DNA from 3 places in the Alteromonas sp. ABH4_454 genome. Region 2 is predicted to be linked to each of the others. Evidence: predicted binding sites of a transcription regulator. Region 2 holds the regulator's gene; each other region holds the start of a gene.
The links. The regulator FliA, encoded in region 2, starts transcription of late flagellar genes. The targets are predictions, from matches to a motif close to CTAAAGNTNNNNNNNNNNNNGCCGATA.
Positions count from the first base shown of each region.

Region 1: the regulator FliA is predicted to act here: its motif matches at 2,209-2,235, upstream of ACYX4W_RS06875 (HAMP domain-containing methyl-accepting chemotaxis protein).
Region 3: the regulator FliA is predicted to act here: its motif matches at 1,877-1,903, upstream of ACYX4W_RS13155 (VC2046/SO_2500 family protein).

Region 1 covers NZ_CM149972.1:1,567,816-1,572,032, forward strand. The annotation lists gene ACYX4W_RS06875 (HAMP domain-containing methyl-accepting chemotaxis protein) at 41-2,065, opposite strand; gene ACYX4W_RS06880 (symmetrical bis(5'-nucleosyl)-tetraphosphatase) at 2,349-3,176, opposite strand; gene apaG (Co2+/Mg2+ efflux protein ApaG) at 3,184-3,558, opposite strand; gene rsmA (16S rRNA (adenine(1518)-N(6)/adenine(1519)-N(6))-dimethyltransferase RsmA) at 3,567-4,217, opposite strand, start outside.
Region 2 covers NZ_CM149972.1:1,936,613-1,940,829, forward strand. The annotation lists gene flhF (flagellar biosynthesis protein FlhF) at 1-836, shown strand, start outside; gene ACYX4W_RS08420 (MinD/ParA family protein) at 842-1,708, shown strand; gene ACYX4W_RS08425 (RNA polymerase sigma factor FliA) at 1,705-2,436, shown strand; gene cheY (chemotaxis response regulator CheY) at 2,473-2,856, shown strand; gene ACYX4W_RS08435 (protein phosphatase CheZ) at 2,891-3,646, shown strand; gene ACYX4W_RS08440 (chemotaxis protein CheA) at 3,659-4,217, shown strand, end outside.
Region 3 covers NZ_CM149972.1:3,007,853-3,012,069, reverse strand. The annotation lists gene ACYX4W_RS13165 (EF-hand domain-containing protein) at 1-145, opposite strand, end outside; gene trhO (oxygen-dependent tRNA uridine(34) hydroxylase TrhO) at 198-1,193, opposite strand; gene ACYX4W_RS13155 (VC2046/SO_2500 family protein) at 1,272-1,844, opposite strand; gene ACYX4W_RS13150 (response regulator) at 1,966-3,606, shown strand; gene ACYX4W_RS13145 (putative DNA modification/repair radical SAM protein) at 3,879-4,217, shown strand, end outside.

The DNA.
Region 1 (4,217 bases), 370 kb from region 2:
GGGGCGTGAGCCCCTTTCATAAATAGTGTGTAAGCAGTGTTTAAACTTTAAACTGCCTGATAGACTGCTGTAGCTCTTCGGCAAGACGTGCCACTTCATGGCTAGATTCAGACGTTTGCTGTGCACCCGCTGTCGTCTCTTCAGCAATGCCTACAATGGTTTCAAGCTTTTCACTAATTTCTTGCGATACGGTATTTTGTTCACGTGCTGACTGCTCAATTTGAGAGCTAACATCATGGGCTTTGTGAACCGCATCGGTAATGATATCTAGTGCATGCGTGGCTTTTTCGGTTTGTGCAACACAAGCCGCGGTCTGCTCTTTACCTTGGTCCATGACAGACACCGCTTTTTCAGCCCCAGCTTGAAGCACTTCAATCATGGCGTTGATTTCTTGCGTCGATTCTTGCGTACGGCTAGCAAGGGTTCTTACTTCATCTGCAACTACCGCAAAGCCTCGCCCTTGTTCACCGGCACGGGCAGCTTCAATAGCAGCATTTAATGCAAGTAAGTTAGTTTGGTCGGCAACACCGCGAATAACGTCAAGAATACCACCAATGCTTGCACTATCTTGGTGAAGCTTGTTAATCACGTCGGCTGCTTCCTGAACATCGCGAGACAAGATTTCAATAGTGTTTTTGTTCTCCAGCGATATCTGGCGAACATTTTCAGCTTCGGCATCTGCATGACGAATTTGGCTAAGCGTATCTTCGGCATTTTGCACAACAAGTTGCGACGTTGAGTGCATTTCTGTTGTCGCCGTTGCAACTTGGCCAATTTGTGATTTCTGATCCTGAATAGAGTGGGTGGTTTGTGCCGTCACTGCCGACGTTTGTTCCGACGCTGCAGCTAGCTGCTCTGCGCGAACGTTAATAGCAGTAATCAGCTCTTTCAGGTTGCCAATTAGCGTATTACAGTTTCTTGCTAGTAGCCCAAACTCGTCTTGCGCTGAATCGTCTAGGCGATGAGTAAGGTCACCTGATGACGCAACAGTAAGTAGTTCGTTTACGCGATAAAGCGGGCGTGTAATAGCGCGAACTGTGACGTAGCCAATAAAGGCTGCTACGGCAATAGAGATGAGAACAACAACAATAACAAAGGTGTTACCCGTTGTAATAGCACCGTTCACCTGATTTTCTATATGAGATGCTTTCTTATCAGCAAGATTCAGCAGGTTTTCAAGTGCGACAACACCCTGCGTAATATTTGAATCTGATGCGTTAAGTGCTTGTTCAGCGTCATTTCTGCGCTCTAGTCGGTCGACATGAAGCTGCACAACGCCGTCGTTAGCTTTTATGGCGTTGATGGCGTCATTAACTAAGTCGTTAATATCATCAAGTGTACCTGAGTCATCACGACCCCCCGCAGCTTCAACCATTTCGCTTAGCTGGGTAACTACTTTTTCAACTACAAGGTCGACCTCGTTACCGAGCGTCTGTGAACGCACCAGTGTTTCGGTTTTAATGTACTCGTATGAAACAGTAAGAAGAGAGAGAAGCGAAGTTTCAAGTTGACCACCGATCTCAGCAGCACGTCTGAGGTTGGGATCGCGTTGAACCGCGTCTAGGTCTGAAAAATCCAGAAGGTAAGTAGAGGCATCGTCTGCGTTATCTTCAGCATCACCTAGTTTGTCTTGTATATTGTTTCGCAAGTCGAGGTACATTTGGTGATTTTTGTACATAGCCTCAACATTGGTAATATACGCATCATAAGATTCACGAACACTGTTTAGCGTGTTTCTAAGCTCTGGCTCGTTACTAACGGCTTGTGCTAGCTTATTGTACTCATTTTCAAAGGTATCTTTGGCAGTGCTAAATGACGCTCTCTTGTCCTTAAGATCACTTAAATCTTCTTCGATATAGCTTTCGAAGGTAAGCCGACCCATATTTAGGAAGCTTGCTTTGAGTGCATTACTGCCTGCTACCGTGGGCAAGGCAACGTCGTTTACTTCTTCTGTTGCAGAGCCTATAGAATTGAGGTTATAAAGTGACACAACACTTATAACGATTAGAAGTGCGCTAATCGCTACAAACCCCCCGATTACGCGTGTGGCTACCGTTATTTTCATCGGAACTCCTGGATGAGTGTTTTTTATTTTTATCCCCAACGATATTACCCGCCTCAGCTAACAAAATATAGCACTTATAAAGTGATGCATGCTTGAATGCTGAGCAGGTAACGAAACATCATCGTTACTTTCACAAGTAAGTGTATCGGCTACAGTGACTTAATGTTTATTTTATTTAGCACTTAAGTCTAATTGTTATTACTGGTACAACCAGTAAGAGCAGGAAAAGCTGGCTCTTATTCGGACAAGTTTCATATCTGAAGACGTGAATACAACAATGATTCTACGCTGGTACGCTAACCAAAGTTGAGGTATCTAAATTCAATAGCGTCATACTTTGCCCCCATACATAGCCAGTATCTAACCCAACAAACTGCGAGTTGTTTGTCTGGCCTGAAAGGGCGGCCCAGTGTCCGAAAATAACTCGCTGGCTAGCTGTAAGCTTTGTATTGTCTACTTCAAACCAAGGCCTTAGGGTGCTAATAGCAGAATCAGAAACGGTACTGGGATGAGACTTGTTATCAAAGTCGAGGGTGCCATCGGTATGAACAAACCGCATGCGCGTACACGCATTCACAATAAAGCGCAGTCGCTCGTCATCCTCGAGTTTACCTGACCAGTTGTCAGGTGTATTACCGTACATCTTTGAAAGAAAAGTGGCGTAATCAGCGGACTTAAGGATGTTGCTAACTTCATCACTAAGTGAAACGCACTCATCAATAGACCATTTAGGATAAAGTCCCGCGTGGACCATCACAGAGTTTTCATCTAATTTCATCGCTAGAGGAAACTGCCGCAACCAATCAACCAGTTCGTTTAAATCCGAAGCGTTAAGAAGCGGGTCTAACTTATCTGACTTTTTGGCTTTGCGAATATCGTTTACAACGGCAAGTAAGTGCAGGTCGTGGTTACCTAAAACACTATTAAACTGGCTGCCAAGAGATTTCAGAAAGCGCAATGTGCTAAGCGAATCTTCTCCTCTTGCAACCAAGTCACCGACAGCAAACAGCTTGTCGTTTGTCTCGTCAAATTCTACTTTATCCAATACGCGACGAAGACCGTCATAACAGCCCTGAATATCGCCAATGACGTAGGTGTTACCTTTAGACATAGAAACCTTAATGAAGAATGCTTGGAATGGCTAGGCGAAATACGTTTATAGGAACGCGAAAACGCTCACCGCTTTCTAGTTCCATTACATAGTAGCCTTCCATATTGCCAACCGGTGTGTCAATGACTGCTCCACTGGTATAGTCAAAATGTTCACCAGCTTTCATTATAGGCTGTTTTCCTACCACTCCATCACCTTCTACTTCTGACGTTTTACCGTTAGCGTCGGTTATCTTCCAATAGCGACTAAGCAGCTGTACGGTATGTTCACTATTGTTTTCAATAGTAATGTGGTAGGCAAACGCGAACTGCTTGGAATCTGAGGGCAGGTGGTCAGGAAGGTGACGGGTTTTCACCCGCACCTTTATATCAAGTACATCCATAGAGGAACTTATTGCTCTTGTTGGTGCTCTTTCGCCGACACAGCATTAGCTATAGTGGCAAAGTCGTTAAGCGATAGCACTTCTGCGCGAGAAGTTGGGTCTATCCCTAACTCACGGATTTCTTCCTCACTTAAGCTGTCTTTCAGTGAGTTACGAATAGTTTTTCGGCGCTGATTAAAAGCCTGTGCGCAAACGCGCTCAAGGGTGTTTACCGATTCGACATCAACGGGTGGAGCTTGATGCGGAACTAGTTTTACAACGGCCGAATCTACCTTCGGAGGTGGCTTGAAGGCACCTGGCGGAACATTCAAAACAGGGATCACATGGCAATAGTACTGGGCCATTACTGAAAGTCTGCCGTAGTTCTTAGAGCCCGGTCCCGCAGCTAGTCGGTTCACCACCTCTTTTTGAAGCATAAAATGCATGTCTTCGATGCAATGAGCATGATCAAAAAGGTGGAACATTAGCGGCGTTGAAATGTTGTAAGGCAAGTTACCAAATACACGAAGCTTCTTGTCTTTTATTGGCATTTCTTTGCATAGTGCCCCGAAATCCATCGTCATCGCGTCTTGTTCAATAACGGTTAGTTTTTCGCCGTTAAATGGGTGATGTCGCAGACGTTTGGCAAGGTCGCGGTCGAGTTCAATAACCGTTAGTGC
Region 2 (4,217 bases):
CGAAGAACAAGCGTCAAAAACCTGTTCATCAATACTTGGTCACGCGATTAACCGATATGGGTTTGAGTAGTGCACTAGCAACTCAGCTGATTAGCTATACACCGGCTCATTACAACGAACGTGACGCGTGGGTATATCTTCTTAACCTATTGGCTAATCGCATAAATGTTACCGGAAACGATATACTAAGCTCACAAGGTGCCGTTGCATTAGTCGGGCCTACTGGTACAGGTAAAACAACCACGGTTGCAAAGTTGGCCGCCCGCTACGCGCAAAAATACGGTGCAGAATCGGTAGCTATGATAACTATTGATACGTATAGAATTGCAGCCTATGAGCAACTAGCGACATACGGAAAAATTATTGGCTGTACTGTGCGAAAAGCGCAAACTAGTGAAGAACTAGCAGATTTATTGTTCCAACTTCGTCATAAGCGACTAGTATTGATTGATACAGCAGGTTTTAGTCAGCGTGATAGTCGATTAATTAAGCAAATTAAGCAGTTCGACAATGGTCAAATGCCAAAAGTTAAAAAATATTTGGTAGCGCAAGCCAATACGCAATATCCGGCTTTGCAGAGAATCATTCAAGCGTATGACGATATTGAACTAAGTGGCTGTATTTTCACAAAGTTAGATGAGTGCTACTCTTTAGGAGAGGTACTTAGTGCAGCGGTTGAATACCAACTACCGGTTAGTTATGTCACCGATGGTCAAAAAGTGCCTGAAGACATTAAGATTGCAGAAGCGAAATCTTTAGTTTCCGCTGCTGCAAAGCTTTATAAAAAGTACGGTTTGAATCATACTAGTGGTAACAACGCAATTAAAACAGCATAAGCAGTATGATTGACGATCAAGCGAGTAGCTTAAGAAAAATGAAGCAATCACGGTTAATCAAAGTAATCGCCGTCACCGGTGGTAAAGGTGGCGTCGGTAAAACAAACATTACGCTTAACACTGCTATCGCCATGGCGAAGCAGGGCAAGCGTGTAATGGTTCTTGACGCGGACCTTGGTCTTGCAAACGTAGATGTGATGCTAGGCCTGCGAGTTGAGAAAAACCTATCTCACGTACTCTCTGGCGAGTGCACGTTGGACGAGGTTTTAGTAACCGGCCCCCACGGTATTAAGATTGCGCCCGCCACATCTGGCACGCAGTCAATGGCGGAACTCTCACCCACACAGCACGCTGGCTTGATAAGAGCATTTAGCGAGCTGCGTTCTCAAATAGACGTATTAATAGTCGACACCGCTGCTGGCATTTCAGATATGGTTTTAAGCTTTTCTAAAGCTTCCCAAGATATCATGGTGGTGGTTTGCGATGAGCCAACATCACTAACTGATGCGTATGCGCTGATAAAAATCCTTAACCGTGAGCACGGTGTTTTTCGCTTTAAAGTTGTGGCCAATATGGTTCGCGATGTACGAGAAGGTCAGGAATTATTTAGCAAATTAAGTAAAGTGACAGGGCGTTTTCTCGATGTTGCACTAGAATTAGTGGCGACGGTGCCATTTGACGAAAATATTCGCAAAGCAGTGCGTAAGCAAACAGCTATTGTTGATGCTTTTCCAGGCTCTCCTGCAGCCGTAGCGATAACCAAGCTAGCAAACAGGGCGCTTACTTGGCCCATTCCGGCGCAGCCTGGAGGTCACTTAGAATTTTTCATTGAACAATTAGTTGCAGAAAAAGCCGTAGGAAGTCAACGTTGAACAGCAAGGCAGCCGCTTATCAACAGCAAACAGATAAATCGCAGTTAGTCGAAAGACATGCGCCCCTGGTTAAGCGTATTGCGCACCATTTGATGGCGCGCCTGCCTGCGAGTGTACTTGTTGATGACCTTATCCAATCAGGCATGATTGGTTTGTTAGAGGCTGCTCGAAACTTTGATGGGTCAAAAGGCGCAAGCTTTGAAACCTTCGCAGGTATCCGCATTCGCGGTGCCATGCTGGACGAAATACGCAAAGGTGATTGGACGCCACGTTCTGTTCACCGAAATGGTCGCGCAATAACAGAAGCGATATCTCAGGTAGAAAGTGAAACTGGGCGCGACGCACGAGATTCCGATATTGCTGACAAGCTTAATGTGAGCTTGCAGGATTATCACCAGATGCTCAATGAAGTAAATGCCGGGAAGTTGGTCGGCATTGAAGATTTAGGTGTGTCGGAAGATGTGATCACTACCGAGCAAAGTCGAGGCAGTGATGCACCGTTAGAAGATTTAATGCAGGGCGCATTTCAAAAAGCGCTGGCCCATGCAATAACGACATTACCCGAGCGAGAAGCGATTGTTCTTTCACTTTACTATGACGAAGAACTAAACTTAAGAGAAATAGGCGAGGTTCTCGACGTAAGTGAGTCGAGAGTCAGTCAAATTCATAGTCAAGCCATGTTAAAACTCAAATCACGAATGAAATCGTGGCAAGCTGACGAAGAATAGAAATTAAAAACAATTAACCCCTCAGTGGAGGCTATTTTGGACAAAAGCATGAAAATTCTCGTGGTCGATGACTTTTCAACCATGAGACGTATCATCAAAAACCTACTCAAAGACTTGGGTTTTGCCAACATTCAGGAAGCGGATGACGGAAGCACTGCATTACCTATGTTACAACAAGGCGATTTCGACTTTGTTGTTACTGATTGGAACATGCCTGGTATGCAGGGTATAGATTTGCTCCGCGCGATTAGAGCCGATGACAAACTTAAGCATTTGCCAGTACTTATGGTGACCGCCGAAGCGAAGAAGGAACAGATCGTTGCCGCCGCCCAAGCGGGTGTGAATGGTTACGTCGTTAAACCTTTCACCGCGGCAACGCTTAAAGAAAAATTAGATAAAATATTCGAACGTTTAGGTTGATCCAGACGCTCACCAGATAAATGAGGTTTACTGGATGTCAACGAATGTAAACGTTCCAATATCGTTAGAAGAAGCAAAGCAGCTTGTCACTTTTCTCGAAGAAGGTGACAAGGCTTCAGCTAACGCACTACTTGAAGCCGTCTCAATGAAAGAAAACGTTGAGCTATTCGCTGAAGTAGGCAAGTTAACGCGTCAACTCCACGACGCATTAAACAACTTTCAAATAGACGACCGCATCAAAAATCTAGCTACAGACGATATCCCTGATGCCCAGTCCCGCCTTACCTACGTAATTGAAGAAACCGAAAAAGCTGCTAATACTACTATGGATGCCGTTGAGGCGAGTATGCCCATCGCTGAACTGCTATCGGAGCGGATCGAAAAGGTTATGCCAGAGTGGAAAAAGCTGATGAACCGCCAAATCGAGTTGGGTGAGTTTAAGGTTTTATGTGCAGACTTAGACGAATTGTTGGAAGACGGTTCGAATCAGTCGGCTAAACTTACACAGTTACTTACAGAAGTTTTGATGGCACAAGGTTATCAAGACTTGACTGGACAGGTTATTCGTCGCGTTATCGACTTGGTTAAAGAAGTCGAAGATAGCCTTGTAAACATGCTTACTATGTTTGGCGAACGGGACGGTGCAGAACAAACTAAACCTTCCAGCGTTAAGGCCGATAAGGTTGATGGTGTAGAGGCAGAAGGCCCAATTATTGATGCTGACAAACGAGATGACGTCGTTTCAGGTCAAGATGATGTAGATGATCTTCTGTCTAGCTTAGGTTTTTAGGGGAGCGGGTGCATGTCGTTTGATGTTGACGAGGAAATATTACAGGACTTTCTAGTTGAGGCTGGAGAGATACTTGAACAATTACAAGAACAGCTCGTTGATCTTGAGAACAATCCTGAAGACGCGGACTTGCTTAACGCAATTTTTCGCGGCTATCACACAGTAAAAGGGGGAGCGGGCTTCCTTTCTCTTACTGAGTTAGTTGAAATTTGTCACGGTGCTGAAAACGTTTTTGACGTCATGCGCAATGGCCAACGAACGCTAACGCCTGAGTTAATGGATATCATTTTGCAAGCCACTGATGTGGTGGTTGAAATGTTTGAGAGAGTAAAAGCACAAGAGCCGCTAGAGCCGGCGGATGCTCACCTCGTCGACCTGTTACACAAACTCAGTCGCCCAGAATCTCCAGATGAAAACATTTTCGACAATGCAAGTGCGCCCGAGCCAGAAGTTGTCGCGGCTGAGCCCGAGGTCGTTGCAGAAGAGCCGGAACTAGCTATAGATGAACCAGTGCCAGCAGCGTCAGATACCAGTGAAAGTAGCGGTGGTATAGAAGAAATTACCGAAGATG
Region 3 (4,217 bases), 1.1 Mb from region 2:
TAGCTTTAGTCTTTGGTGAAATTACGGTTAGAAGCTCGATGAACTCAGGTAAATCGATTTGGCCATTGCCATCACGATCGAAAAAGCTGAAGTCCTTTCTAATTTCTTCAATTTTAGATTCTGAAAGTTGAGTGTCCACTCGCATTCCTTATTTCAACTGCAATAAACACGAGTGTAACGCCCTTCTTTCTGACTGTCTACGCCTGATTTTCTTTTGCTTTAAGTGCGCGTAAACGTTGAGCTTCTGCTTTTTCCTTACGCTTTTGTTCCATGGTCAAACGCGCTTCAGTACCTACGTGTTCCTGCTGACGCTCTTTCGCTAACTGAACCTGCTTTTCACGCTCTCTAAAGCGAGCAATTTGGTCGTCGGTATGTGTGCCGTAGCAATGAGGGCAGCTTACGCCAGGCTCATATTTATCGCTCTGTTTGTCTTCTGCGGTAATAGGAAGTCGACACGCGTAGCACTGTTCGTAATGACTCTTTTCAAGGTCGTGGTTTACTGCAACGCGATTATCGAATACAAAACAATCGCCTTCCCACATAGACTCTTCTTTTGGTACATCTTCAAGATACTGTAAAATGCCGCCTTCTAAGTGGTAAACCTCTTCAAACCCCTGCTCTTTCAAATAGGCTGTCGACTTTTCACAGCGAATGCCGCCGGTACAGAACATGGCCACTTTTTTATTTTTTGACGGGTCGAGTTCTTTTTCTACGTATTCTGGGAATTCACGAAACGTATCGGTTTTAGGGTCGATGGCGTTCTTGAAAGTACCAATTTCTATTTCATAACCGTTTCGGGTGTCGATTACCGTCACATCTGGGTCGCTTATTAGTGCATTCCAGTCTTTAGGCTTAACGTAAGTACCTACGGTTTGGCGAGGGTCGATACCTTCAACGCCCATAGTCACTATTTCTTTTTTAAGTTTCACCTTAGTGCGATAGAACGGCTGTTCGTCGTGAAGTGATTCTTTGTAAGAGATAGGATTGATACGTTCATCGCTATTCAGATAAGCGAGCAATGCGTCGATACCCTCGCGAGTACCTGAAACAGTGCCATTAATGCCTTCGTGGGCAAGAAGAAGTGTACCTTTGATACCATTTGCTTCCATAGCTTCTAGAAGCGGCTGGCGGATTTCTTTAAAGTTTTCAAGCGCAACAAATTTATACATTGCGCAAACAATATATTTAGACATATTTTAACCTTTGCTGATTGGAGCGTAAGACCAGTGCAAAAATGCGGCGCGGAATATAACAAAACTGAGCGTTAAAAACTAGGCGATATTTTCAAATGAAGAAAAGTCTGGCGTTGTAGCTTGGTGCTTATCTTTCCCATATTTCTCGTCATCGGCGTCGCCTTGAGAAGATATAACATCGTAAAGTAACGTATTATCTTCTTTTATGGCGTTGTCATACTGCTTTTTCAATCGTTTCTGGGTAGCTAGGCTGCAGTTGTCTACAACGTCATCGGGGATGCGTTTTGCGTCATCGGTTTGAGCTAACGGCGCGGGATTCATACTAAGAAAAAGGCGTGCACTTTCATAGTCAGTAGCGACTAAATTTGAGTGCACATGCATGTCTGTCCACTCATTTTCGCTGACCGACAACGACGGTCGCCTGTAGTGATTTAACGCCGCAAGTTGTGCCTCTATACTATTCGCGGTGTCAGCGTCTGACGTTGCCGCTTCAATTTCAAACGGCTCAGCTACGCTATGTTGCTGCATTGCAAGGTATAACGAGAACAAGGCCCCCTGCGATGACGCTCGAGCAAGTACACCACTTCGCTCCCAGTAAATACTGGGGTCTAGTGTTGTTTGTTCACTTGCTGAGGCTAAATCTGGCGACATACGTACACAATGCTGTTGTTGTATACGTATGTTGTCGGCAAGATAATGTTTTTCTTAAGCTTATTTTCTAAAGTTAGATATACTTCTAATTACTGATAGCGGGTTTATTCACGGATTCGAAATGCAATTTAGCAACAAACAAGTACTGATTGTTGAGGACCAACGTCCTTTCCTTCTTCTTTTGAAAGGGCTAATGCATTCAATGGGTGCGTCTGATGTTGTCACTAAGTCTTCTGCTGAACAGGCAGTATCGCTTTGTAAAAAACATAAATTTGATATTGTCATTTGTGACTTACACTTGGGCGCTGATACCAAAAATGGCTATGAACTCATAGAAGAGTTGCGCACGCGAAGGCTTATTAACCCCACCTCAGTATTTATTCTTATCAGTGCTGATAGTGCTCGACCGGTTGTGCTTGGCAGTATTGAACGCCGCCCAGACGATTTTCTAATAAAGCCCTTCTCACAAGTACAGTTAAAGTCTCGCATTGTTCGTGCATGGCAAAAACGACAATTTCTTCAGCAAGCGTTCAACTTAATAGAGCAAGGTGAATACAATAGCGCCGTAGATCATATTGAGACTCTTTTAGAAAACCCCCAGCACTACAAAGGACACTGCGAACAACTGCTAGTTGAACTCTATTGGCGCATCTCTCAACCTCAAAAAGCTTTAGATGTATTAAAAGAGTATATCGAAGGTAGACCTGTACTATGGGCACAAATAGCAATAGGTAGAACCTACTTGCTGTTGAACGATTATGAAAAAGCGATATCTATTGCCAAGAAAACGTTAAAACGCAACCGATTCAATGCTGATGCTCATGATATTCTTGCGCAAGCACACCACGCCTTGGAAGCGGGTGAAAAAGCCCTAGATGCAATTAAGGAAGCTATCAAGCTGTCGCCCTTTTCATTACCTCGTCATTTTAAAGCTTGTGAAATTGGTCGGGAAAATGACGATTTAGTGCTAGCAGCCAACTCTAGCCAAGCAATTTGGAACCTATCAAAACGCACTGTGCACAAAGCAAGCTTACATTGGTGCACAATGATACGCAGCCTACTTGATGTTGCTGAATCAGCTGATGACAAAAGCCAGCGCAATAAGTATCAGCAAGAAGCGTTACTTACGTTACAGCGAGGTAAGTTCGATGAGCATCTATATAGAATCGACAGGGAGTTCGACGTAGAAATATTTGGCAATATTGTAAATGCAAGAATAAGCGCAATTGATGGGAAACTCATTGATGCAAAGCGTCATCTGAATACATCGCAAATACAGCTTGATGATAAATACGTAGAAGTACCTACAGCGTTTATTCCAGATAGCATTAACGTTATGTACAAACTAGGAGAGTTCGACGACGCGCTGCAGTTGAATTCTCTACTTTCATCGAGAGGTGAAGAACTCGACCAAAATAGTTCTTACATGCTAAAGACACAAGCGCAAAAAGCACAAAAAAGCCTTGCTAGTTATCAGCAGTTTAACCGTGAAGGCATTCAACACTACCAGCAACAAGACTTTGAGCGCGCTAAAGCCTCGTTTGCGCTTGCTCAGGGTTTCGCACCTGTTAACACTGGTGTCGTACTTAACTTGCTTCAATGTCTTCTTCAGATAGCCATAAAAGAAGATAAGGCGGAAATGAAGTTAATAAACGAATGTAAGCGTTTATTTAAGCTTATTGATGACATGACGCTCAAAGCGCCGTACAAAGAAAAGTACGAAAACATTCGAGATGAACTTTCTAAGTATATTGGCTTTTGAAATCCAGTGACATATTAGGTTCTTTTAAAAGCAAACCTACCTTTATTATCACTGGTAATTCATGCCCATAAACCCATGCATCTATGCCATAGCCTGCTTAGGCTAACATTAAATCTTACCCTTCTGTCGCCGTGATTAATTGTACTGTATATATATACATGCTATAACGCAATACCACGTAGCCTATGGCCAAAAAAATTCCCGTATCCATGATTTGGTGAAAAATACTAGGCTGCTTGAATGTAATTGGTTAAAGGAAGTAAACATCGGCGATGCATGACAGACTGATACAAAAACTTGAAATTCTTTCCGATGCGGCCAAGTACGACGCGTCTTGCGCCAGTGGTTCAGCAGGTAAACGACAAGCTGGGAAAACCGAAAAGACCGGTATAGGTTCGCTTACTGGTGGCTCGGGAATATGCCATAGCTTCACACCTGATGGGAGATGTGTTTCGCTGCTTAAGATCCTTATGACAAACTACTGTATTTATGATTGCCATTATTGCATTAATAGGGTTTCAAGCAATGTTCAACGGGCGCGATTTACAGTCAAAGAAACGGTAGATTTAACCCTAAATTTTTATAAGCGCAATTACATTGAGGGTTTGTTT